Regions from separate parts of the Rickettsiella endosymbiont of Rhagonycha lignosa genome, predicted to be linked through region 1. Evidence: riboswitches for the same ligand, from Rfam matches in the RefSeq annotation. Region 1 holds a riboswitch; each other region holds the start of a gene.
What was found. A riboswitch is a leader RNA that binds a small molecule or an ion and turns the genes downstream of it on or off. The one in region 1 is predicted to bind thiamine pyrophosphate.
Positions count from the first base shown of each region.

Region 2: another riboswitch for thiamine pyrophosphate. It lies ahead of thiM (hydroxyethylthiazole kinase); the one in region 1 lies ahead of AAHI99_RS06150 (ABC transporter ATP-binding protein).
Region 3: another riboswitch for thiamine pyrophosphate. It lies ahead of AAHI99_RS05170 (ABC transporter substrate-binding protein); the one in region 1 lies ahead of AAHI99_RS06150 (ABC transporter ATP-binding protein).

Region 1 covers NZ_OZ035011.1:1,387,578-1,395,404, forward strand. Annotated here, with positions in the region: gene AAHI99_RS06140 (penicillin-binding protein 1A) at 1-889, shown strand, start outside; gene AAHI99_RS06145 (TlpA disulfide reductase family protein) at 891-1,325, opposite strand; TPP riboswitch at 1,545-1,638, shown strand; gene AAHI99_RS06150 (ABC transporter ATP-binding protein) at 1,628-2,359, shown strand; gene AAHI99_RS06155 (ABC transporter permease) at 2,359-3,228, shown strand; gene AAHI99_RS06160 (ABC transporter substrate-binding protein) at 3,268-4,206, shown strand; gene AAHI99_RS06165 (aspartyl protease family protein) at 4,237-5,430, shown strand; gene uvrD (DNA helicase II) at 5,569-7,743, shown strand.
Region 2 covers NZ_OZ035011.1:683,414-691,240, reverse strand. Annotated here, with positions in the region: gene AAHI99_RS03145 (hypothetical protein) at 1-1,154, opposite strand, end outside; gene rluB (23S rRNA pseudouridine(2605) synthase RluB) at 1,179-1,916, opposite strand; gene AAHI99_RS03135 (gamma carbonic anhydrase family protein) at 2,148-2,684, opposite strand; gene scpB (SMC-Scp complex subunit ScpB) at 2,691-3,287, opposite strand; TPP riboswitch at 3,445-3,550, shown strand; gene thiM (hydroxyethylthiazole kinase) at 3,542-4,396, shown strand; gene thiD (bifunctional hydroxymethylpyrimidine kinase/phosphomethylpyrimidine kinase) at 4,404-5,240, shown strand; gene AAHI99_RS03115 (TenA family protein) at 5,233-5,883, shown strand; gene AAHI99_RS03110 (hypothetical protein) at 6,072-7,827, shown strand, end outside.
Region 3 covers NZ_OZ035011.1:1,164,214-1,172,040, forward strand. Annotated here, with positions in the region: gene thiE (thiamine phosphate synthase) at 1-806, opposite strand, end outside; gene AAHI99_RS05155 (thiazole synthase) at 803-1,591, opposite strand; gene thiS (sulfur carrier protein ThiS) at 1,594-1,797, opposite strand; gene AAHI99_RS05165 (FAD-dependent oxidoreductase) at 1,778-2,848, opposite strand; gene AAHI99_RS05170 (ABC transporter substrate-binding protein) at 2,851-3,798, opposite strand; TPP riboswitch at 3,868-3,961, opposite strand; gene AAHI99_RS05175 (hypothetical protein) at 4,005-4,352, opposite strand; gene AAHI99_RS05180 (GNAT family N-acetyltransferase) at 4,582-5,211, opposite strand; gene AAHI99_RS05185 (leucyl aminopeptidase family protein) at 5,240-6,613, opposite strand; gene ald (alanine dehydrogenase) at 6,606-7,724, opposite strand.

The sequences.
Region 1 (7,827 bases):
AGCTAAATCCATCAATCTTATATCCGTTCGCTTATTACAAGCTATCGATGTTCCCTATGTATTAACGTATGTAAAAAGATTTGGTTTTAACTCAAAAAAATTACCGCGTAATCTTACTTTAGCACTCGGCACCGGTGAAGTCACTCCTCTTGAATTAGCTCGAGCATACGCTGTGTTTGCTAATGGCGGCTTTCGAATAACCCCTTATTTAATTGATCATATTACCAATGAACAAGGTCAAATCATCTATAAGGCAGAACCTAAAATCGCTTGTGAAGCTTGTTTGCGCGGAGAAATTGAGCCCCCATTAACAGATGAAAAAGATAGTCCTTATGCACCACAAGTCATTCCTGCTGACATCGCTTTCCTCATGACATCTGCTTTAAAAGATGTCATTCGTTATGGCACAGGTTCACAGGCAAGGGTGTTGAATCGGAATGATCTGGCTGGAAAAACTGGCACAACAAGTGATTATGTCGATACTTGGTTTACAGGATTTAACAGTAATTTGGTATCAACTGTTTGGATAGGATTCGATCAACCGAGTTCTGTTCAAGAATATGGTGCAAAAGCCGCTTTACCTATGTGGATTGATTTCATGCGTGTCGCATTAAAAGGCCAGGCTGAAAAAACCATGCCACAACCTACTGATATAGTAACGGCAAGTATCGATCCCACCACAGGTAATTTATTACCTGATGGAACACCAGGCTCTATCCTAGAATATTTTCGTAAAGATGATTTATCACGAATATCGACACAAGAAGATACGACCCCATTCAATGCAATTGATAGTCCTGGGGAAGTACCTATAGATAACAATAATACTGATACTCAAATGCCAGCAGAAAAGCAAGATAACACAACAAACAATGAACCGGTTTTTTAGGTTATAAGCCAACAGCTCTTTCTAAACTACGTTTTGTTTGCGGTCCTTCTAATACATGTTTCAATCGACCATTAGGCCCAATAATAAATGTAGTTGGCAAACCAGATATACCTCGTATACCAAAATCAGCTTTCGGATCATTCACTAATGTAGGAAATATAACGCCACTTTGTTGTATATGTTGCTGTAAATTTCCTGGATCATCATAATTAAATCCGAACATCGCAACCTGGTCAGCATGCGCTCGATAAAATGCATTTAATTCAGGTATTTCGCCCATACAATATTCACACCATGTTGCCCAATAACTAATAACCACCCATCTACCTTTATAATTAGAAAAATTAAGATCTCTTACTATGCTGGCTCCCCATACAACGCTAGACACACTTAACAAAATGCTGGTTAATAGCACTAATTTAAAAATTTTACGCATATTATTCCTCGCAGTAGAAATGAGGTCGATCAATTTTGTGACAAACACTTAATAATTTTATTGGTTTTAAATCAGTGTGATCAATTCCATTAAACTTCAATTTTTAAAATAACTCAAGGAGGACTCTTAGTTCAAAAATAACACTGTCAAATTAAGTCACTAAATCTAAAGTTTCTAAGTCTTGACCCTTTTATTTTGCTTATGAGATTGTTACCATGCGTTTTCGCTTAGGGGTGCCTAATAATTGGGCTGAGAAATACCCTTCTAACCTGATCGGGATCATGCCCGCGTAGGAAAAGTGTATGTTAAAATCGCCCGCTGTATTGGTAAGTAACGCAAGTTTGCACTACCAAGATAAAATTCTATTCGACCAGTTAAATTTCCATTTAGCAGCTGGACAAACAACTTGTCTATTAGGTATGAGCGGCATTGGCAAAAGTCGTTTTTTACAACTTATCGCCGGATTAAACTCAATCTCAGCACCTGTCACCACCACCTGCGATCAGAAAGGCTTGGCTGGTCGCTTAGCTTATATGCCGCAAACCCATGCTTTGTTACCTTGGCTAACTATTTTAGATAATGTTGTCTTAGGCTACCGCCTAAGACGAGACAACAAGCCGTATATTCAAGCTCGGGAATTATTGCATCAGCTAGGCTTAAATGACGCCATAAATAAATACCCTGCACAATTGTCGGGTGGAATGCAACAACGTGCTATGTTAGCACGCGTACTGTTAGAAAAGCGGCCTATCGTATTGATGGATGAGCCTTTTTCTGCTTTAGATACCATTACTCGTTATCACCTACAAGAACTAACAGCAAACGCATTAAAAGATCACACTGTATTATTAGTGACACATGACCCCTTAGAAGCATTACGTTTGGGACATCATATTGCAATTATGTCAGGTGAACCTGCAAAAATAAATTTTATAAACTGCGATCTTGCTGACTTACCACCTCGCTCATTAAATAATCCCGAATTATTACAATGGCAAACCAAACTTTTAAGTATGCTTCAGGAACATAAATAATGGTTTCCTTTATTGTTTTGCGTAATCAATTCAGCAATAGAATTACGCAGCTTCAAAAATTCGTGATATCTCTATACCCTTTAAAACTTAATGCTTGCAAACAGTTATTTTTAAAAATTTATCCTTTATTTTTTCATAAAATGTGCATCCCAGTTTGGTTTATTCTAATTTGGGAATGTTTGATTCGTATTTTACATCTACCTAATTACATATTACCCACTCCGTTTGAAGTTTTACATAGCCTAATTAACCATGTAAGGTTAATTACTTCACAAACATTACCGACGCTAGCTGAAATTTTCTTTGGCTTATTTTTTGGAATTGTATTAGGTGTAGCCATTGCGCTCAGTATGTGCTTATTTCGTACACTGCATGCCTTCTTACTTCCTTTATTATTGGCCAGCCAAGCTTTACCAGTATTTGCAATTGCTCCCTTATTGGTGCTTTGGTTTGGTTATGGAATAACGGCTAAGATTATTACCACCACTTTCATGTTATTTTTTCCTATCACCAATAATTTTCTTGATGGTTTAAAACAAACCCCAGAAAATTATTTAAACAACGCTGTGATTATGAATAGTAATCGTTGGCAAGTTCTCTATCAAATCCGTATTCCAGCGGCGTTACCGAACCTTGCCTCCGGCATTCGACTTGCAACGGCTATGGCTCCTTTAGGAGCCATTATTGGAGAGTGGGTTGGATCGAATCAAGGTTTAGGTTTTTTATTGTTAAATGCTAACGCTCAGATGCAAATTGATTTAATGTTTGCTGTATTAGTGGTTATATTTTTTCTAGGAATTTTTCTGTATTTCCTTGTTGATACTTTACTTAATCTGGCCTTACCCTGGACTTTGTTAAAATCGACTTAAATAATAGGCCTATAATTTTAAAAAATAAAATATTTATTTATGCAAATACAAAAAAAAATCATTCTTCTAATAAGTATTTTGTTATTTAACAATAATATTGCGGCTAAGCCTTTAACATTGGTTCTAGATTGGTTGGTTAATCCCAATCATGCAGCCATTTTTATCGCAGAAGAACAAGGATTCTTTGCCCGCGAAGGATTACAAGTTAATATTATTGCGCCTAGCAATCCAGATGATGGCCCTAAACTGGTGGCAGCAGGCCATGCTGATTTGGCCGTTAGTTATCAACCGCAATTAATGGTACAAGCTGCAAAAGGTTTACCTTTAATACGCATAGCCACTCTAATAAACCAACCTTTAAATTGTTTGATTGTAAAAAAAGATGGGGCTATTCATCAGCTTGCCGATTTAAAAGGCAAACGTATCGCTTATACATCGCATGTTGAAGGAACGCTAATGTTAAATGCCTTATTAGAAAAAGCACATTTACGAATGAGTGACGTACAAACAATTAATGTACAATACGATTTGACGCAAGCACTTTTAAGCAATCGCGTCGATGCTGTTATTAATGTAATGCGCAACGTAGAACCTTTACAAATGCAGTTTGCTCATCAAGCGGTAAAAATCTTTCCCGTCGAGCTAGCTAGAATTCCAACTTATGATGAATTAATTATCATCGCCAATAAAAAAAAATTATCTGATCCACGTATTATTAAATTTTTGACAGCACTTAATGAAGCAACACTCTACTTACTGAGTAACCCAGAAAAAAGCTGGCTAATATTTGCAAAAAACCACCCTGCCCTAAACAATCAGTTAAATCATCAGATCTGGCAAGCTACGCTACCCTATATTGCACCTCATCCAATTAATTTCAACAAAAATGCTTACAAAAAATTTATGTTATTTTTACAACAAAAAAAAATAATAAATAACACCTTAGCAAGTGAAGATTATGTGTTAAAATTAATCTAATTTTCATTAGAAATTAATAAAAAAGTATAAATGCAAATTTCTTATATTTACCGCTGTTTAATAAGCACAATTGTAATCCTACTTACAGCTTGTCAGCCCTCAAAAAAACTAGAACACAATACTAATCTGATACTTGTAACTCCATTATCTGCCAATGGAATTGTCTTACCTGTTATTATTAAAAATAAACGTTATTCTTTTTTATTAGATACGGGAGCTAGTTATTCAGCAATAGATAATAAGCTCGCATCGCTATTAACATTAGCTACACCAAAAGAAGATATTCCTCTTTATTTTCATCAATTTCTTACTGCTGGCTTAATTACTACAAATGATAAATTAAATAATTTTAAATTGTGGCGTCCTTTACCAATAGAAATAGGAACTTACACTATATTGGGCCACGATCCTTGGATTGGATTAGATTTAACATTATTTAGTCAAGCTATTGGTCAAAAAATAGATGGTATTTTAGGTGTAGAGGTTTTTCGTCAATTAAACTGGGCTATTAATAATAAAACCAAAACTGTAGCTATATGGAAGCAGGCGCCAACCAAAATTAATTATCAAAATTGTGTTCCCTACGAAGATGCTTACGCCCAATCTCCTTTATTAATATTAAATAATAAAAATAAATCTGATCAATGGAATTCTGCATCTATAAACGTAGATACTGGTGCGGATGATACCATAATCTCTAAAGAGCTTTTGAGCTTTTGGGAAAACTCAAAAATGTGCAAACTAACTTTGGATCAAAAAAATATTGTTGGAGCTTCAGCAAGTGGATTAAACACCAATGAAACTTACTTAATTGACTGTTTATTTTTTGATCAGATGCCCGTAGGAAACTTCAAGATCCATGTAACTAAAAATAATATAAACAAATTAGGGTTTGATTTTTTTTCACGCTTTGATAATTATATTTTTATCCCTAGTAAAATGCAATTTTGTTACAACGCTACTAAATTTACTCAAAATGATAAAAAATTCTTACGTTATTTTTCATTAGCTTATTATAATGATCAGCTGGAATTTCGTTATAACAATCCAGCTAATATTGCTCCCTACCAATTATTAAATGGGGATATTTTACTTCAAATTAATAATATTAATGTTAATAATTTAGACATTAAAAAAATTAGAGAATTATTAAATGCTACACCATCTAATAATTTAAGCTTATTAATCCTTCGAGATAAAAATAAAATAAAATTACAAATTTAACAAATATCTGAAATAAATATAATAAAAACGATTAAGCTTTAGATATTATCTAGAATTCCAAAGAATCTTATCTTCCTATTTTTCATCTGAAAAAATAAATCATGCAGAAAGTTAGAAATTTCGTTACAATCCCCGTCTATGTCTAATCCTAATCATCCCTTATTAGAATCATTAAATGAGGCACAACAACAAGTCGTTGCTGCCCCGCTAACACATTTGTTGGTATTAGCTGGAGCCGGTAGCGGCAAAACACGCGTGTTAGTCCATCGTATTGCCTGGCTAATCAATGTGGAAAATATATCTCCACATAATATTCTTGCCGTCACTTTTACTAACAAAGCCGCTGGAGAAATGCGCCAACGTTTAGAAAATTTACTCGATATCCCTATGCGGATGATGTGGGTGGGCACATTTCATGGACTTGCTCACCGCTTATTACGCCAACATTGGGAAGCAGCAGGCTTACCCCAAGCGTTTCAAATATTAGATAGTGATGATCAATATCGTGTAATTAAACGAATTTTGGTCAGCTTGAATCTTGATGAAGCGCAATGGGCCCCGAAAAAAGTGCAATGGTTTATTAATCAACAAAAGGATGAAGGAATTCGATCTCATCAAGTCGCTAACGCTCATGATCCATACACCAAAACCTTAGTTCGTATCTACCAAACTTATGAAGAGATTTGTATTCGAAATGGTGTTATCGATTTTGCAGAATTAATTTTAAGTAGTTATGAACTTTTTATTAAAAACCCAGATATTTTACACCATTATCAAGAACGTTTTCGATATATTTTGGTTGATGAGTTTCAAGACACTAATACCATTCAATACGCTTGGTTAAAATTATTAACTAGCGGAAAAAACTATTTAATGATAGTTGGCGATGATGACCAATCTATTTATGGATGGCGTGGCGCTCGTGTAAAAAACATTCAAGATTTTACGCGCGATTTTCCAGAAAACCAGATGATTCGCCTCGAACAAAATTATCGTTCAACTGGAGTAATTTTAGCCGCTTCTAATGCCTTAATAACGCACAACGATGGTCGTTTAGGTAAAAAGCTTTGGAGCAGTGGTGGTCAAGGTGATCTTATATCACTTTATGGTGCTTTTAACGATTTAGATGAAGCGCGTTTTATCGTTAATCAAATAAAACAAGGATTAAAGAAAGAAGTAGTGGCGAATGAAATTGCTATTTTGTATCGATCTAACGCACAATCACGTGTACTTGAAGAAGCCTTAATTTCAGCTCAAATTCCTTATCGCATTTACGGTGGATTGCGCTTTTTCGAACGTGCTGAAATCAAAGACGCCTTATCGTATTTACGTTTAATTGCAAATCGAAATGATGATCCGGCTTTCGAGCGCGTCGTCAATACGCCAACACGAGGGATTGGCGATCAAACCTTACAAACACTACGTATGGAAGCACGCTCTCAAGCTATCTCTCTATGGCAAGCCGCTCAACATTTATTAACTACGCCAACCTTATCTGCACGTGCAGCCAATGCATTAACTCTTTTTATCCAATTGATCGATAAAATAGATGAAGATACTAAAAACCTAAGCCTAGCAGAACAAACCGAACAAGTTCTCTATAGTTCTGGTTTATTTAATCATTATAAAAAAGAAAAAGGGGAACGTGGCCAAGCGCGCATTGAAAATCTTGAAGAATTAATCAATGCTACTAGACAATTTGTTCCTGAAGACAGTAGTGTTTCTATTTTATCTGCCTTTCTTGCGCATGTTGCATTGGAAGCAGGTGAACATCAAGCCAATGACCAGCAAGAATCTGTACAATTAATGACATTACATTCTGCTAAAGGTTTGGAATTTCCGTGGGTATTTTTATGTGGAATGGAAGAAGGATTGTTCCCGCATCATATGTCCCATGAAGAACCTGGTCGCTTAGAAGAAGAACGCCGACTCTGTTATGTTGGCATGACGCGTGCAATGCGTAAATTATTTCTTAGCTATGCTGAAGTTAGACGTTTACATGGCACCGAAAGTCATCATCGACCTTCTCGATTTATTTCCGAAATTCCTAAAGAGTTATTAGAAGAAGTGCGTTTACGGACCTCAGTCATCAGACCTACGCAAGCATTAAAGCCCTCAAAAAATTCCACTCGTGATTCGATGATAGGTGATACCGGATTACGCATTGGGCAGACTGTCACGCATCCTGCGTTTGGTGAAGGAACATTAATTGATGCCGAAGGACGTGGTGAACATACACGTTTACAAATAAAATTTAATCAAGCAGGTACAAAATGGTTGGTGGCAAGTTATGCCAAACTAACCGTAAAATAAAAATACTCTTCGCACTTGAATTTTTGCCTGCGTTACTGCTCAACTCGCAATTTTCTTCGCGGCACTTGCCAAAAATCCAATTGC
Region 2 (7,827 bases), 700 kb from region 1:
GAACGAGAAGAAACACTTTGTCCTGGGTTTAAACTAATCGCTCCGGTACCTGCGCTATTCAATGCTGGGTAACTACCACCATTAAAAAACATTGTGGTATTTGCTAATAAAGTATTTAAGGTATTTACTCCAGTTTGACTGAAATCACTAGGGGCACAAGGATTTTCAAACGTACAGTTAGCTAAGGTTAAGCCAATACCGCCATCATTTGGACTTCCGCTTTGAGTGAAAAAAGCAATATTATCATTAATTAATTGTGTGCTGGTTCCTTGGCCTTCTGCAAAGAAAATAGTCCGGCTGGGAATACCTGAACCATGGCCCCAATGCGCCAAATAACGCTCAACAGGATCAGTTAATCTTTCTGACAGGGAAGGATCGGCGGTATGTTTTCTCACCCCACCAAAACTCACACCGATGCCTGCTATCACCTTGCTGTGTTGATAATTATCATAACTAAAGTTAGTAAAAATTTTAATATTTGGATCAAACCAATATTGAAACCCAGCAACACCACCGCGTAAATTATCTGTGCCGTGAATATCAAAAAAATAAGCGCCTAAATAGGCTTTTAAAGGCACTTCTCGAAAAAGTTGGTAAGCCAACATGGCATCCGCACCATTGCCAATTCTCTCAATTTCATTGGCAAGATCAAATAGGTTATTAATTACTTCACTATGCCCAGTAAAAAATGGTTCGCTTACTGAATTAAATTCGTATCGAAAATTCACTTCATTACTACGCCCAGCAACCGGGATATAAGCATTAAGATGCGTATCCCAACGCCTTCCTAATACTTCCACGCCAGGATTCGCTATCCAAAAATCACTATTATTGTTAACACGTGTACGGCCCGCAAACGCATACCAACCTAAAATAGCCGCGTCGTTATTAACCCAACGATAACCTAAGCCTAAATCTGCCTGCCATTGTTGATCACTACCATAAGCAGCTTGTGGATTCACATAGAAATTGTGGATTTCATTGCCATCGAGTGACCACATTAAATCCGCTGATCCTACTGTATAAACACCGGTATAGGCATTCGCAGAAAATCGTGGTGCTAAGGAATCCGCTAAGCCATTAGCCGTATAGATACAGATAAGTGTAATTAAATAGTATTTTAACCAACGATTTCTGTTGCAATCCTTTTGCATGATCTGTTCCTTTAAATACGCAACTCAATCTAAACCTACCAAGCGAGCTAATTTTTGACTCTCGTCGGTTTTTAATTCGCGGCTTTGCCCTCTGCTCAAATCTTCCGGCAAGCTCACATTACCAAAGCGCACGCGCAATAAACGACTAACACCAACCCCTTGCGATTCCCATAAACGTCTAACTTCTCGATTGCGCCCTTCTTTAAGTACTACATGATACCAATGATTGGCACCCGATCCGCCACGCTCTTCAATCCGCGTAAATGCCGCCATGCCATCCTCTAACTTCACCCCTTGTCTTAAACGCTGCAAAATTTTCTCATCCACTTTACCTAATACACGCACGGCATACTCGCGTTCAATTTCGTAAGAAGGATGTGATAGACGATGCGCTAATTCACCATCATTGGTGAAAATTAATAACCCTAAGGTGTTAATATCTAAACGGCCAATCATTATCCAACGTTGACCACGTAACGGTGGTAAATGTTCAAATACTGTCGGTCGTTGTTCGGGATCCGAACGTGCACAAATCTCGCCTTCAGGTTTATGATAAATCAATACACGTCGTTTAAAATCGGATGGGGATATGAGCGGAATTGGCCTACCATCTATAAAAATTTTTGCGGTTAAATCAATTCTGTCGCCGAGCTTGGCAGGCCGCTGATTAATACGCACTCGACCCGCGCGGATCCAACGTTCTATTTCGCGACGCGAGCCAATACCTAAATTAGCCAGTATTTTTTGTATTTTTTCATTCATAAGAAATAAAGCCAGTTAATCCTCTTATACTATGCTAAATTAAACATCATCGCTGCTATTTTTTCTCTTGCTATATTTTTTTTCCAATAGTGATTTAATGGTATACTTAAAATGATACTTTTCAGGATGAAAAGTTTGATACAGGATTAGTATGTTAGCAAGAATTTTTATTGCAGTATTATTAATACTCACTGCGGTAAGCACTTACACACAAACCCATCATACTAAAATTTATTCGCAAGTTTTGGGATCGAATCGTTTAAGTCCTTTTTGATAACGATGAATTTTTGCTGAATAATGTTGCGCATACCATTGCATATCCGCTATTTGTTGGGCAGTCAATGGTTTTATTTTACCAGGAGAGCCCATTACCAAAGAACCATCCGCAATATGTTGATTTGCTAATACCATAGCATTCGCTGCAATCAAACAGTGTTTACCAATCACGGCATTATTCAATATTTTTGCGCCAATGGCTATAACTGAATAATCACCCACCGCCTGCGCATGCACCATGGCATGATGAGCAATCGTTACAAATCGACCAATTTGCATCGGCATATCTGGATCGGTATGCAATACCGCAGCATCTTGGATATTACTATTTTCGCCAATTTCTATCACGGTATTATCGGCACGGACTACCGCTTGCGGTAAGATAATGACATGATTATGGATAATTACGGCGCCAATCACATCAGCGCTTTCAGCAATAAAAATATCTTTACCTAATAGCTTTGGATGTCTGCCTTCAAAAGAATAAAGCATTTAAATTTAATTTTGTAGAATATCAAGTGAAGTATCTTTCGCTTCGCTATCAGCAGACAAAGAAATCTCTAACGGTTCTGTCATTTGCGGCAAAGGAAAAGGCGGCAAATCGGCTAATTCTTTTAAACCAAAATGATCAAGAAATAATCTCGACGTTGCATAGAGATTAGGTCGTCCTAGAACTTCACGTTGCCCAACCACTTGTATCCATTCTTGTTCCAGCAAGGTTTTAACAATATTTGGATTTACTGACACACCACGTATCGCTTCAATGTCTCCGCGCGTCACGGGTTGTTTGTACGCAATAATACTGAGGGTTTCCAAGAAAGCACGTGAATAACGCGCTGATTTTTCCGGCCAGAGTCGTTTAACCCAGGCATTGAGTGCACTAGCGGTTTGAAAACAATAACCACTCGCCAATTGCTTTAACTGAATTCCGCGATCTTGATAATCTTCGCTTAATTCCAACAGAATTTTCTTCAGATCTGCTTTAGTCGGCCGTTCTTCCGGATTAAATAAATCGAATAAGCGCTCAATACTCACCGGTTCACCGGCAGCAAGAATAGCGGCTTCACAGATCGATTTCAGCGTTTGATTTTCCATGCCCAAACTATAGCAGCAAACGGCCCATCATGGCGAGTAAATGTTGTATGCGCGCGCCTGCAATCGGATGTCGTGTTAGTGTAGATTGTTATGCACTACTCACTGGCAATGACCAAGAAAAGTCACTTGATCCGACCCATTAATTCCTGTCTAATAGTAGCCACTCCAGGGGTGCTTTTTTTAAAGGCTGAGAGAATGTTCCCATTCAACCCTCATAACCTGATCGGGCTAAGACCTGCGTAGGAAGAAGTACATTGAAAACAAAAAATTGCTCAGTTAAAAGCGCCTCCCTCTCGAATATCAATGCATTTACCTTAGAATCGCTATACCATGACGTCGATTTAATCCGTCAAACCCATCCGTTAATCCACAATATCACTAATTTAGTCGTTATGCCGACTACCGCTAATTTTTTGCTCGCATTAGGGGCCGCGCCGATTATGGCGCATGCCCAAGAGGAAATAGTAGAAATTATTCAATTAGCCCAAGCCTTAGTCATCAATATCGGTACTCTTGATGAAACGTGGTTGACTGCCATAAAACAAGCTCAACACGCTGCTTTAAAACGTAATATCCCTATCGTCTTCGATCCGGTCGGTGCCGGTGCCAGCCGGTATCGCACGCAAGCCTCCTTAACTATTATAAAAAGAGGTATCGATGTCATCCGTGGTAATGCTTCAGAAATCATGGCTTTGTTAGATACTTCCATCATCACGAAAGGTGTCGATTCAACACAAATCAGTCGTCATGCCCTTGCATCTGCGCAAACCTTAGCTGAACAATACCGATGCATCGTAGTCGTCAGTGGCCAAATTGATTTTATCGTCAGTGCCACACAAACAATCACCTTAGATTATGGCACACCCTTACTTACTAAAGTGGTCGGTATGGGATGTTCATTAACCGCTATGATTGCCAGTTTTTTAGCAATTAATCCGGAAAGATTCAATGCTTGCGTGCATGCGATGGCTTGGATGGGATTAGTTAGCGAATATGCAGAAAAAAAATCCTCAGGTCCTGGCAGTTTTTATTCTCAACTACTCGATAGCCTATATTCAGTACAAAAGAATGATTTACAAGCCTTCCTTAAATCGACAATTGCTGAATGAACATCTTATGTCACTCTATAACGAAGTATTAACCAGTGTCGTCAGTATTGCAGGTACGGATCCCTCCGGTGGCGCCGGCATACAAGCAGATATCAAAGCAATTTCAGCCACAGGTAGTTATGCAGCCAGCATCATTACCGTCTTAGTTGCGCAAAACACATTATCTGTCACTGCCATACAAGAAATTCCATTAGTGTTTATTCAACAACAAATCGATGCTGTCTTTACTGATTTATCCATAGGCGCAGTTAAACTCGGTATGCTTTATCATGAAGAGATTATCCATTTAGTCGCTGCAAATTTAAAAAAATATCAACCTCCATTTGTAGTGCTTGACCCGGTCATGATTTCTCAAACCGGTCATACTTTATTAAAACCTCAAGCGATACAAGCTTTAGTGGATGTTTTATTCTCATTAGCGACATTGATTACACCCAATATTCCAGAAGCCGAAGCTATTTTAAAACTTAACATTAATGACCATCGCAGTATGCAAGACGCCGCCACCTTACTCGCAACACGCTATAAAACTTCGGTACTACTGAAAGGTGGTCATTTAAAAACCATGTCTTCGCCAGATATTTTTTATGATTACCCGCAAAAACAAATACACCGTTTTGATAGCTTGCGCATAGACACAAAAAATACACATGGCACCGGCTGTACATTATCTGCAGCAATCGCTTCTTATTTAGCACAAGGCGAGAGTTTATTTAGCGCCATTACTCAAGCAAAACATTATTTGACAGAATGCATTTTAGCGGCAAAAAATTTAAAACTAGGTCATGGCCAAGGTCCAGTCCATCATTTTTATTTTTTAAATAAGGCAAAACAACATGTTTAATGAACTTAAAACTTCCGTTACAGATGTCATGTCTAAAATTTATCTGCATCCTTTTAATCAAGAGCTGGCCCAGGGTACTTTAGCTATCGAAACATTTATCTTTTATTTACATCAAGATGCTTTATATCTTACAGATTTTTCAAAAGCACTTGCGCTTACTGCAGCACGATTACCCCATGATCGGCAAAGTGAATTATTTATTCAATTTGCCATAAATGCACTTAAAGCCGAACGTGATTTGCATAATACTATTCTAAAAAAATATACTTCTACTACCCCTATAACCCCTAAACAAAGCCCTTTTTGTTTTATGTATACCAATTATTTATTACGTATGGCAAGTACAGCGCCTGTAGAAGAAGCAGTAGCGAGTTTATTACCTTGCTTTTGGGTTTATCAACAAGTAGGACAACGCGCCTATAATAAAAAAATTCCCAATAACCCTTATCAAGTCTGGATCGATTTATATGCGAGTGATGAGTTTAATCATTCCGTGGAATTAGTCATAGCCACAGTCAATGAACTTGCAGAACATGCCAGCATCCACTGTAAACAAAATATGTTAAGCGCTTTTAGATTAGCTACCTTGTGTGAATGGCAATTTTGGCAAGGTGCTTACTCACAACAAACCTGGCCCACTTAAAATAAAATATTTTTTATAAAATTATTTAACCTTCCCTTTTTTTTAAAAAAAAATTAAAATTATTTAATTTAATCTTAATGCTCTTGTGAATGCGAAATTGAACTGATATTCTTATTTTTATTTACTATAAATTAATACATATAAAGCATTTTTAAATAATAAATATTAATAACAGAGAGGGATATTAAATGTTAGATGAATACCAAATGGACCCTGCCTTTAATAAAAATCTTGTTTTTGCGTATCAACCTCCTCCAGTAATAGACCCTTCAACCTTACCCACCTTAGCTGAAAATTGGTTGGAGGATTTGCAAAAAATTGCTTGTACAACGAATAATAAATTACCAAACAATTGTTTTGCTAAACATGTGGGCGAAGCATCCGAGTATCGCACCAAAATTCTATTACTAGAACAATTGCAACTTATTTATCATCGCTTACTAGGGAATTTGGACGCAGAACTAGGTGAACTCTCTGCGGACCATCGCCATGGTTTAATTTACAAATTAACCGAAGAGATTAAAGAATGCACTGAAGGTTTTCATAACCGTGTCAACATTATCGTTGATTCTTTTCATAAACCACGTAATTTAGCCGAATTACTTTATATTGTGCGCAACCGATTTGTCCAAGAAATCGCTACGCAATTAACCGACGAAGTTCATGCCTGGAATGGTGTAAGTGTTATTGCAGCCATTGATGGTATAGGCATAAAGCCTAATTTTCCTAATGATACCTACTCCGGTGGTTTGGCTAATGCTTCAATTCGACGCGCATTACAACAAACATTTGCGAAAAAATTTACTCCCTTCAACTTACCTTGTTTTTTAATCGCTGTCTTCATTGAATTTATTCCAGAATTAGAGATTGAAAAGCATGATGAAAACGGGATCTGTTTGGAAACTCAAGAAAAAATAATTCGATTGATTAAACGTTTTTTACCTAAATATATCAATGAAAAATCTGAGAGTGAAAATAATTGGAAAAATTATTTTAAACTATCTCGCAACGAAAAAAACCCTGTAGTTTTTAGTTTTGTTAATGTTAATTGGGAAAAAATGTATCAATCTTTTTACCTAGCTTTATCTGATCAAAATTATTTTAAAAACCCTCAAATAAATACGCTGCTTGATAGTGCCTATCAAAATTTATTTTTAGAAAATAAGCAGTTTAAGACCCCAACCAATGTTATTAATAAATTGTTCAAAGAAGAAAATTATTCTGATTTACTAACGCAACTCGTTGAGTTAAAGACAAGATTTCCCAATTATTATCAAAAAATTAGCAAAAATAAAGCTTATACTAATAATTGCTTACCCTTCATTGATTATTTAACTCGACAGTTAAAAATTAGTAAAGAATATTCTGAAGAAATCACGCAAGGTTTTCTTTTAGTCATCCGTTTAGATTTACGCCGTAAAAATTATATCATTGAAAAAATAGCCAACACATTTTTAGTAAAAAATCAAAATGGTTTTAACCTCCTGATGCTAGGCGCACTGAATAACCTGGAGTTAGTAAAGGATATCTTAGCTTTCCTTAAAACACATGAAACGATTGTTAGCTCTGAAATAGCTGAAAAAATGCTTTTAATGAACAATAGCGATCATTGCAATGCGCTAATGATAGCCGCGAACAAACAAGCAGAAGCAATAATCACCATTTTAAGCTTTTTAACCTCTCATATTGGTCGTTTTGCTCATGATACACTGTGTAAACTCTTTACACAGCAGCAAAGAAAAAATAGTGATACGGCGGTGACCTTAGCTGCGCGTAATCATCCCGATATGTTAAAAAAGATTCTAACATTTATAACCGACAATATGACCACTGATGGAGAAATTTTACATAAAGTCTTATTTCCAGAACATACCAATGGCACTTGTAATGCTTTGATGCTAGCGTTGAAAAATCAAGCTGATACAGCAATTTCTATTCTAAAAT
Region 3 (7,827 bases), 220 kb from region 1:
TCATTAACAAATAACCTGGCTTGATATTGCTTTGTGAGAAGTACACTCCGCTTAATTTCTTGTTCTAAAAATAATTCGTTCGCTTCTTTAATACGTAATTGAATACATTTTACACCTTGCCTTAATAATCTTTCTACCCAGTGACTGCTATCAACAATAGGATATAAACCTGTGATACACGGCTTAAAAATAGGGGGTAATTTCAATAAAGGTTTTGCACAAACAAAAGGAAGATCGATTTGTTCTTCTGGCCATCCATTATGAAAAAACTTTAGCGTTTGATTTTCTGTATAAGCATTACGTAATCCACGTTGTACATACATTTTTGCAATAACCATCGCATCCTTCAGCGAGTAGTTACGCACTAAACAGGAGGCAATAGCCGTAGCAAAAATAACTTTGGTCACAATAGTTTGTTTTGGTAATCGTGGCGTAGCCATCCAAAACGATTCTTCTTGATTACTCCAATAATCTTGAGAAAAGAAATCTTTTTTTAATTGACTTGCTTTGATTAATACACTTTTAGCGCCCCACTGTAACAAGCGCTGCCCAGCTTGTTGTATGTCTTGATAAGTATTCAGCGTTACATCTAATATTTTCTCCACTTCCAGCAAATTACAGATAAGGAGATCGCTAAAGGGAAGTAACTTTATAAAATCTGCGCGGTTAGATTCAGTGTATTTTGTTATTGTCTCGATTATCGTTGCGGATTGAACATTAAAATTTTTCAGTGTTTCTAAATCAATGCTTGCGCTGTTCCCTTCCGGGTCTGAATAATCAATGATTAATAGCTTTGCTGATTTCATACTTTATTTTCTTGCTGCCAAAATGGTGTATCAATTAATGACGTACTGGGATGAGCAACATTTCTTTCTGGCATTATTCCTGCCCTATACGCCTCATGCCCCGCTATAATGGCATGACGAAATGCTTGCGCCATAGCATTAGGCTGCTGTGCAAGCGCAACTGCGGTATTGAGTAACACGCCATCAAACCCTAATTCCATTACTTTCACTGCATCAGAAGGTTTTCCAATACCTGCATCAACAATCAATGTAGTATTTGGTAATCGGCAACGTAATGTTTCTAAGCCATAGGGATTTAACACGCCTCTGCCGGATCCAATCGGCGCCGCCCAAGGCATTAAAATTTTACATCCCACATCGACAAGTTTTTGACAGATCACTAAATCATCGGTGCAATAAGGAAAAACTTCAAAACCTTGTTCAATTAAAATTTTTGCCGCTTTAATTGATTCGATGGGATCCGCTTGTAAATTATATTCATCGCCGATAACTTCTAATTTTATCCAGGAAGTATTAAATAATTCTCGACTTATCTCAGCCGTTTTAATGGCCATATTAGCGTTTCTACATCCTGCGGTATTCGGTAAAAGAAAACAATTTAGTTTTTTTATAGCTTGCCAAAAATCTTCTCCACCCAAGTTACATGCTGTTTGACGTTGAATAGATAAGGTAATGATCTGTGCGCCCGAAGTCTGAATTGCCGCTGTCATCATCGCCAATGAAGGATAGTGTGCAGTACCTAATAGTAATCTACTTTCTAGAATTTTTCCCGCTAGATTCCACATACTTATCCTCCTTGCATAGGTATCAAAACATCCACACAATCATTGGCTTTTAAGAAAGTAGTGTTAAAATCCCTACGTGCCACTAAGGTATTATTGACGGTCACAGCCACATAATCTTTAAGTTGCTCATTATGCATTAAAAAATCATACAAACTTGATTCAGTTTCAATACTAAGGCTTTTGTTATTAAGAAAAACATTTATCATAAGTTTTCCAAAGTTCTGGATATTGAAGATCCTGTTGATTTATTCCACACAAAATTTCTTCCACTAATGCGGGTGCGATTAAATAACCATGACGATATAGTCCATTCACGGCTATTAACCCTTCTTCGTGATTTATGCAAGGTAAATGCGATGCTAAAGTCGGTCGACAATGCGTTCTCGTTTCAATAATTCGTGCTTCAGCAAAACCAGGATGTAAATAATAAGCCGCTGTCATTAATTCCAAACTCGTACGAACTGAGATGGGACTATAATCTTCAGCTTCAATTTCGCTAGCTCCGATAATATAAATATTTCTGGGCCTTGGAATAATATATAAACTATAACGCGGATGTAAAAAACGAATCGGACGCTGTAATTGCACATTAGGTGCATATAAGTGGATTAATTCGCCTCGCACCGCACGTAAATCGTTAAAAATTGTGCGCGCACCCATCCCTCGACAATCGAAAACATAATCAAATTCATAGGTTTTTTTCTGAGTAATTATTCTTCTAGATACCAATGATGTAAGGTGTGTGTTGCAACGAAATGAAATACCTTGCGCCTGCAAATATTTTTTTAGACTATGCATAACAGACTGACAATCTATTTGTGCTTCATCAGGAAAATAATAGGCTGTTTCAAACTTATCGAGTTCAGGTTCAAGTTGCATCAAGCTTTCTTTGGATAAATGCTGAAAATAATCCTTTGCTGGCAATTTACTACTGATCCGCCGAGAAAAATGCTGCCATTCTGCTTTATCATGAGGATGATGAACCGCAATACAGCCAGCTTGCTGAAAATAAATAGGTTCTGCTAATTGTTTGAGAATAGTAGTCCAATAGGATGTAAGCGATTCTTGACCTAAGCGAGAAATCACCGGATCGGCTTTATCACATTCAGAAAATGGCGTTAATAAACCCGCCGCAGTAGAACTACAATTATTATCTCCTTGTTGTTCATCAAATAAGCTGACTTGCCAGCCGACATTATGTAAGGCTAGTGCTAGCAACCGACCCATGATGCCCATTCCTACAATGCCCGCTTGCATCATCATTCGCTGGCCAAACAATCCGCAACGGCCGGTATTTCCGAGTAGGGAACTTTAGGTAAAAATTGATTGGTATAACAGTCCGTGATTGCAAAATGTTTATCGACAATATTTAAATGTTTAGTATAACGGCCAACTTTATCCCAATCTCGTTCAACGTTGAATAAATTACGCGAAAAAAACGGTAAGCTATGCATAAAAATCTTGTGATAAAGCGGCGTACGTAATTGTGGTTTTGCTTGACATAAACATTCATAGGCTTCTTCAGGTTGTTCGGTAGTTAATGTCGCGCCACGTTGCGTTGCTTTAAGAAAAGATTGAACTAATTCAGTTTTTTGTAAGGTTTGCTCCGGAACAATGAATTGTACCGAACAAAAACAGCAACAACCTAAACCAGCAAGTTGATCGATACGCAAAAACACGGTTTCACCGCGTAGATGTTCTAATTCGATTTTTTGGAAATTAACGAAACCAATACCAGCATCAATAATGTTACGACAGATCGCATCAGTGACATTCATTCCTATGCGAACGGTTTCATAGCTATTTGGATCAATACCCGCAAGTCCTGCTAGATTATCAATAATCTTCTTACCAAACTCGCCGATATAACCTACGCGTTTGCTAACGATGTCATGAAATTGCCGAATTCCACTTGATTTTAAGGCAATTAAGCCAGTGGGAGGCTCATCGAGTAGCGTACCAATCGAGGTGACTGGGTAACCTTTCGCTCTAGCGGCGACAGTATGGATCATCGCTTTTACACCAAAATCAACGCTACCCAAACCGACTAATTCGGTTACATCACTGGGATCGTTGGGTTCGAGTATTGCTAATTTAATATCTTCTTGTGCATAAAACCCTAATTGCTGCGCGACAATAATCGGCGCATGGTAAGGATTGGTATACCAGTTGAGTAACAAGCTGACGCGAGATTTTAATACTGACATTGCCATAACCTCTCTTAATAAATAAAAATGGAGATGGCAAAGAAAAACATCCCACCTAGAAATAGGGGATGAATTTTTTGAAGGCGATCCTTACGCTGATATGAATCAGTTCAAGTTCGACGGGTCATAATCTCAGCCGTTTCCGACACCCCGCGCCATCTAACAAGTCAATTCTATATTAAATTTAATGGCTTGTCTTGCAATTATTATCTCCTGAAGCTCTTTCGATTGGCGTCGCTATGTGCTTCTGAAGTTTCTAATCTGCTTATTAACTCCTTTTTCAAACATCCAACTTGTAATATCAATCTAGTTTCGCTTTCAGAACAAGTGCGCATTTCACTTTCACGGTTACGTAATTCTTGTTGATCCGAGGGAAGCTCGCGTTGCAAGTTGGCCAAATTTGCACTTTCAGTTGCCGTTAAATTGGATCGATAGGTAAGATCAGATATTTTATTTTCTTTTCTTGTTACTGCACGTTGTTGATTAGCACGACGTGTGGTCAGCATTTTTAAATCTCGACTACAATTCGAGAGCTCAGTTTGTTTGTTTTGCAATTTCCTGCTGAAGTTGATCAATGGTTGGCATATTTTTTATTTTTCCAAATATAAAAAAATTAGAAAACGCAGTATAAATAAAGGATTTTTTTTTGCAATAAAATTATTGATAATAATAATTTTAACAAAAAAAATAATAAAAATTATTCAATTTGCATTTCGCTAGCATTAAAATCAAAGTATAACTACCTCGTCTCTACATTATTAAAATTACGCAAAAGCATCTTTTTTAAATTAATCCAGGCTTGGTAGCACACACTGCACTTGGAAATTTTATTAAATCGATGGTATTTATAAAGAAAAAATGACGAAGTTGCCCCCATTTAGGCTTTTCGTCAATTTTTTTCATCCCTGCTGTCTGCAGTAATTTAATAGAGGGGGGATTATCTGGACGTGCAGTTGCATAAATACCCGTAAAACTTTCGCCTAAAATTTTATAATTTTCTTTTAATAGGGGTGCATATTCTTGCACAACCAACGGTATGGTTTCCTTCCCATACTTTTGTCCCCAGAATTTCTTATCTAAAGCATAAGCTAAGTGAGCAACACCAGGCCACTTGCTCTCATCTAATAAAACATGTCCAATAAATTCATCGGTATCGTTTTTTAAAATCGCTAATGAACTAAAGGGGTTATCATTATTCCATTTTGCAACCCATTGTTTATGTTGTTCGCCAATTTTATCTTCACTCCAAGGATTTCCATCCATTACTTTAAGCATATTTTCTGAGTCCATAAATAGCTTTTTATAATTACAAAGATGGTTGGGGATAGTAGACTCCATCACTAATCTTTCAGTTTTTATACTTACATTTAATCGATTAGTTTCTGAATTTTTTTCAAAAAAAATATCTGGCATATAACCTCCATGTCAGTAAAATTTCTAATTAAATTGGATATCGTTCTAATAAATAACTAAATACCGTTAATATTGCCATCGCTTCTCCGCCTTCGGGTCGGCCTGGTCTGTTATTAACATTGTAAGCATTAAAATCAAAATGTAACCACGTTGTCTCTGCACTAATAAAACTACGCAAAAACAACGCCGCTGTAATCGCACCCGCAAAGGGTGAAGATCCACAATTGTTTAAATCGGCAAATTTGCTATCGAGCAATTTTTGATACGGTTTATATAAAGGTAAACGCCATACTGGATCCTGTTGTTGGTGACTATGTTGTATAATATCATGTGCTAATTGTTCTTGGTCGGTAAAAAAGGCACTTATTTCTGTTCCGACTGCACCTCTTGCAGCACCAGTCAAGGTAGCAAAATCAATCAACAATTCTGGACTTTCACTATCCGCTTCACACAAAGCATCCGCTAAAATAAGTCGACCTTCAGCATCGGTATTTCCAATCTCTACCGTTAAACCATGTCGAGTCTGAATAATATCACCTGGTTTATAAGCGTTGCCTGCAATCAAATTTTCCACAGCAGGAATCAATAAACGTAAACGCACCGGTAACTGATGTGCCATAATCATTTCGGCTAAACCGATAGCATTTGCTGCACCACCCATATCCTTCTTCATAGCCAACATATTGCCACTAGACTTTAAATTATAACCACCCGAATCAAAGCATACGCCCTTACCCACTAAGGTAACTTTTGGATGTTTACTATCACCCCATTTTAAATCAACTAAACGTGGTTCATGACAACTTGCTTTACCGACAGTATAAATAGCGGGATAGTTAGCGGTTAATAAATCTTCTCCAACTATCTGTGTCACTGAGGCATGGTATTTTTTGCCGATCTGAAATACATTTTCTACGAGTTCTGCCGGATCCATATCATCCGCTGGCGTATTGATTAGATTACGAACTCTATAAATCGCTTCAAGTTTTATCATTAATTGAGCATGGTTCTTTTTTGCAATAAGCAATTGTGCTAAAGGTCGAGTTGATTTTTTATATCGGATAAATTCATACGCACCTAAGCCCCATGCTAAAGCAATTTGTTCCAATGATTTACATTTATCTATCCCTTCAACATGATAATGACCCTCGGGAAGTACAGTGGGTAGCAAACCGAACGTCCAGAAATCCGCTTCATCATTACATATCAACAAAATTTGTTGCAATTGTCCTGCGGTTCCAGGAAGTAAACTGTAACTTCCTGGTTTTGCAATAAAATTAATCGATTGTAACCATTGTTGCGTGGTATTTGTCTGTTCTGCTAACCAAGCTGGCCACGACTCTGGCAAAATAGCCGTAATAGGGACGGATCGCAAGGATTCATGAATAAAACAATTAGACACTCAAAACCTCCCGTGCTGAAACATAAGGCTTATCAAATACATGCGCCACCGCTTGATGTGTGATACGACCACGTGAAATATTCAAGCCATTACGTAAATTGATATCTTCAGCCAACGCTTGGTAAATACCTTTGTTCGCTAGAGCTAAAATATAAGGCAGTGTGGCATGCGTCAAAGCAAACGTCGAAGTACGTGGCACTGCACCCGGCATATTACTCACACAATAATGAACAATATCATCGACAATATAAGTAGGATCCGTGTGTGTTGTCGGCCGGCTTGTCGCAAAACATCCACCTTGATCAATGGATACATCCACAACTACCGAACCTGGGCGCATTTTATTTAATAAATCCCGTGTTACAATTTTCGGCGCTTCTGCTCCGGGTACTAACACCGCACCTATTAATAAATCTGCTAAGGGTACATATTTCTCGATTGAATCTTGTGTGGAAAAAATAGTATTCAATTGTCCACCAAAATGTAGATCTAATTCTTTTAGTTTTGCGGCTGATTTATCCAACACGGTCACTTGCGCTTCTAAGCCTAATGCCATGCGAATGGTATTACTACCCACAACTCCGCCACCTAAAACAACAACACTCGAGGATGAAACACCAGGAACACCCGATAATAAAATTCCACGTCCTCCTTGTGCCTTCTCTAAACAATGTGCGCCAGCTTGTATCGACATGCGTCCTGCTACTTCACTCATAGGCGCTAACAAAGGCAAACCACCCCGTGCATCGGTAACTGTTTCATAGGCAATAGCCGTACAATTCGAAGCTAACAATAATTCTGTTTGTTTTTTATCAGCCGCTAAATGTAAAAAAGTAAATAAAGTTTTTTCTTCATTTAAATAAGCACATTCTTGTGGTTGCGGTTCTTTAACTTTAAGAATCAAATCGCCTTGCTCGAAAACTTCTTGTGCGCTATTGAGGATAGTAGCCCCTGATTCTTGATAATCACTATCTGAAATATCAACACCATTCCCTGCATTTGTTTCAATGAAAACTCGATGACCATGATCAGTCAGTTCGCGAACGATAGATGGCACTATAGCTACTCGATATTCATTGTTCTTAATTTCTTTAGGAACGCCAATATGCATATTAACTCCGTATTAAAGGATGTTGTCAGGTTTGTACCACTTCCTTGTGTAAACTATTCTTCACAAAGCCGTAAGTATATTTTTTAAACGGTTAGCTTCGACT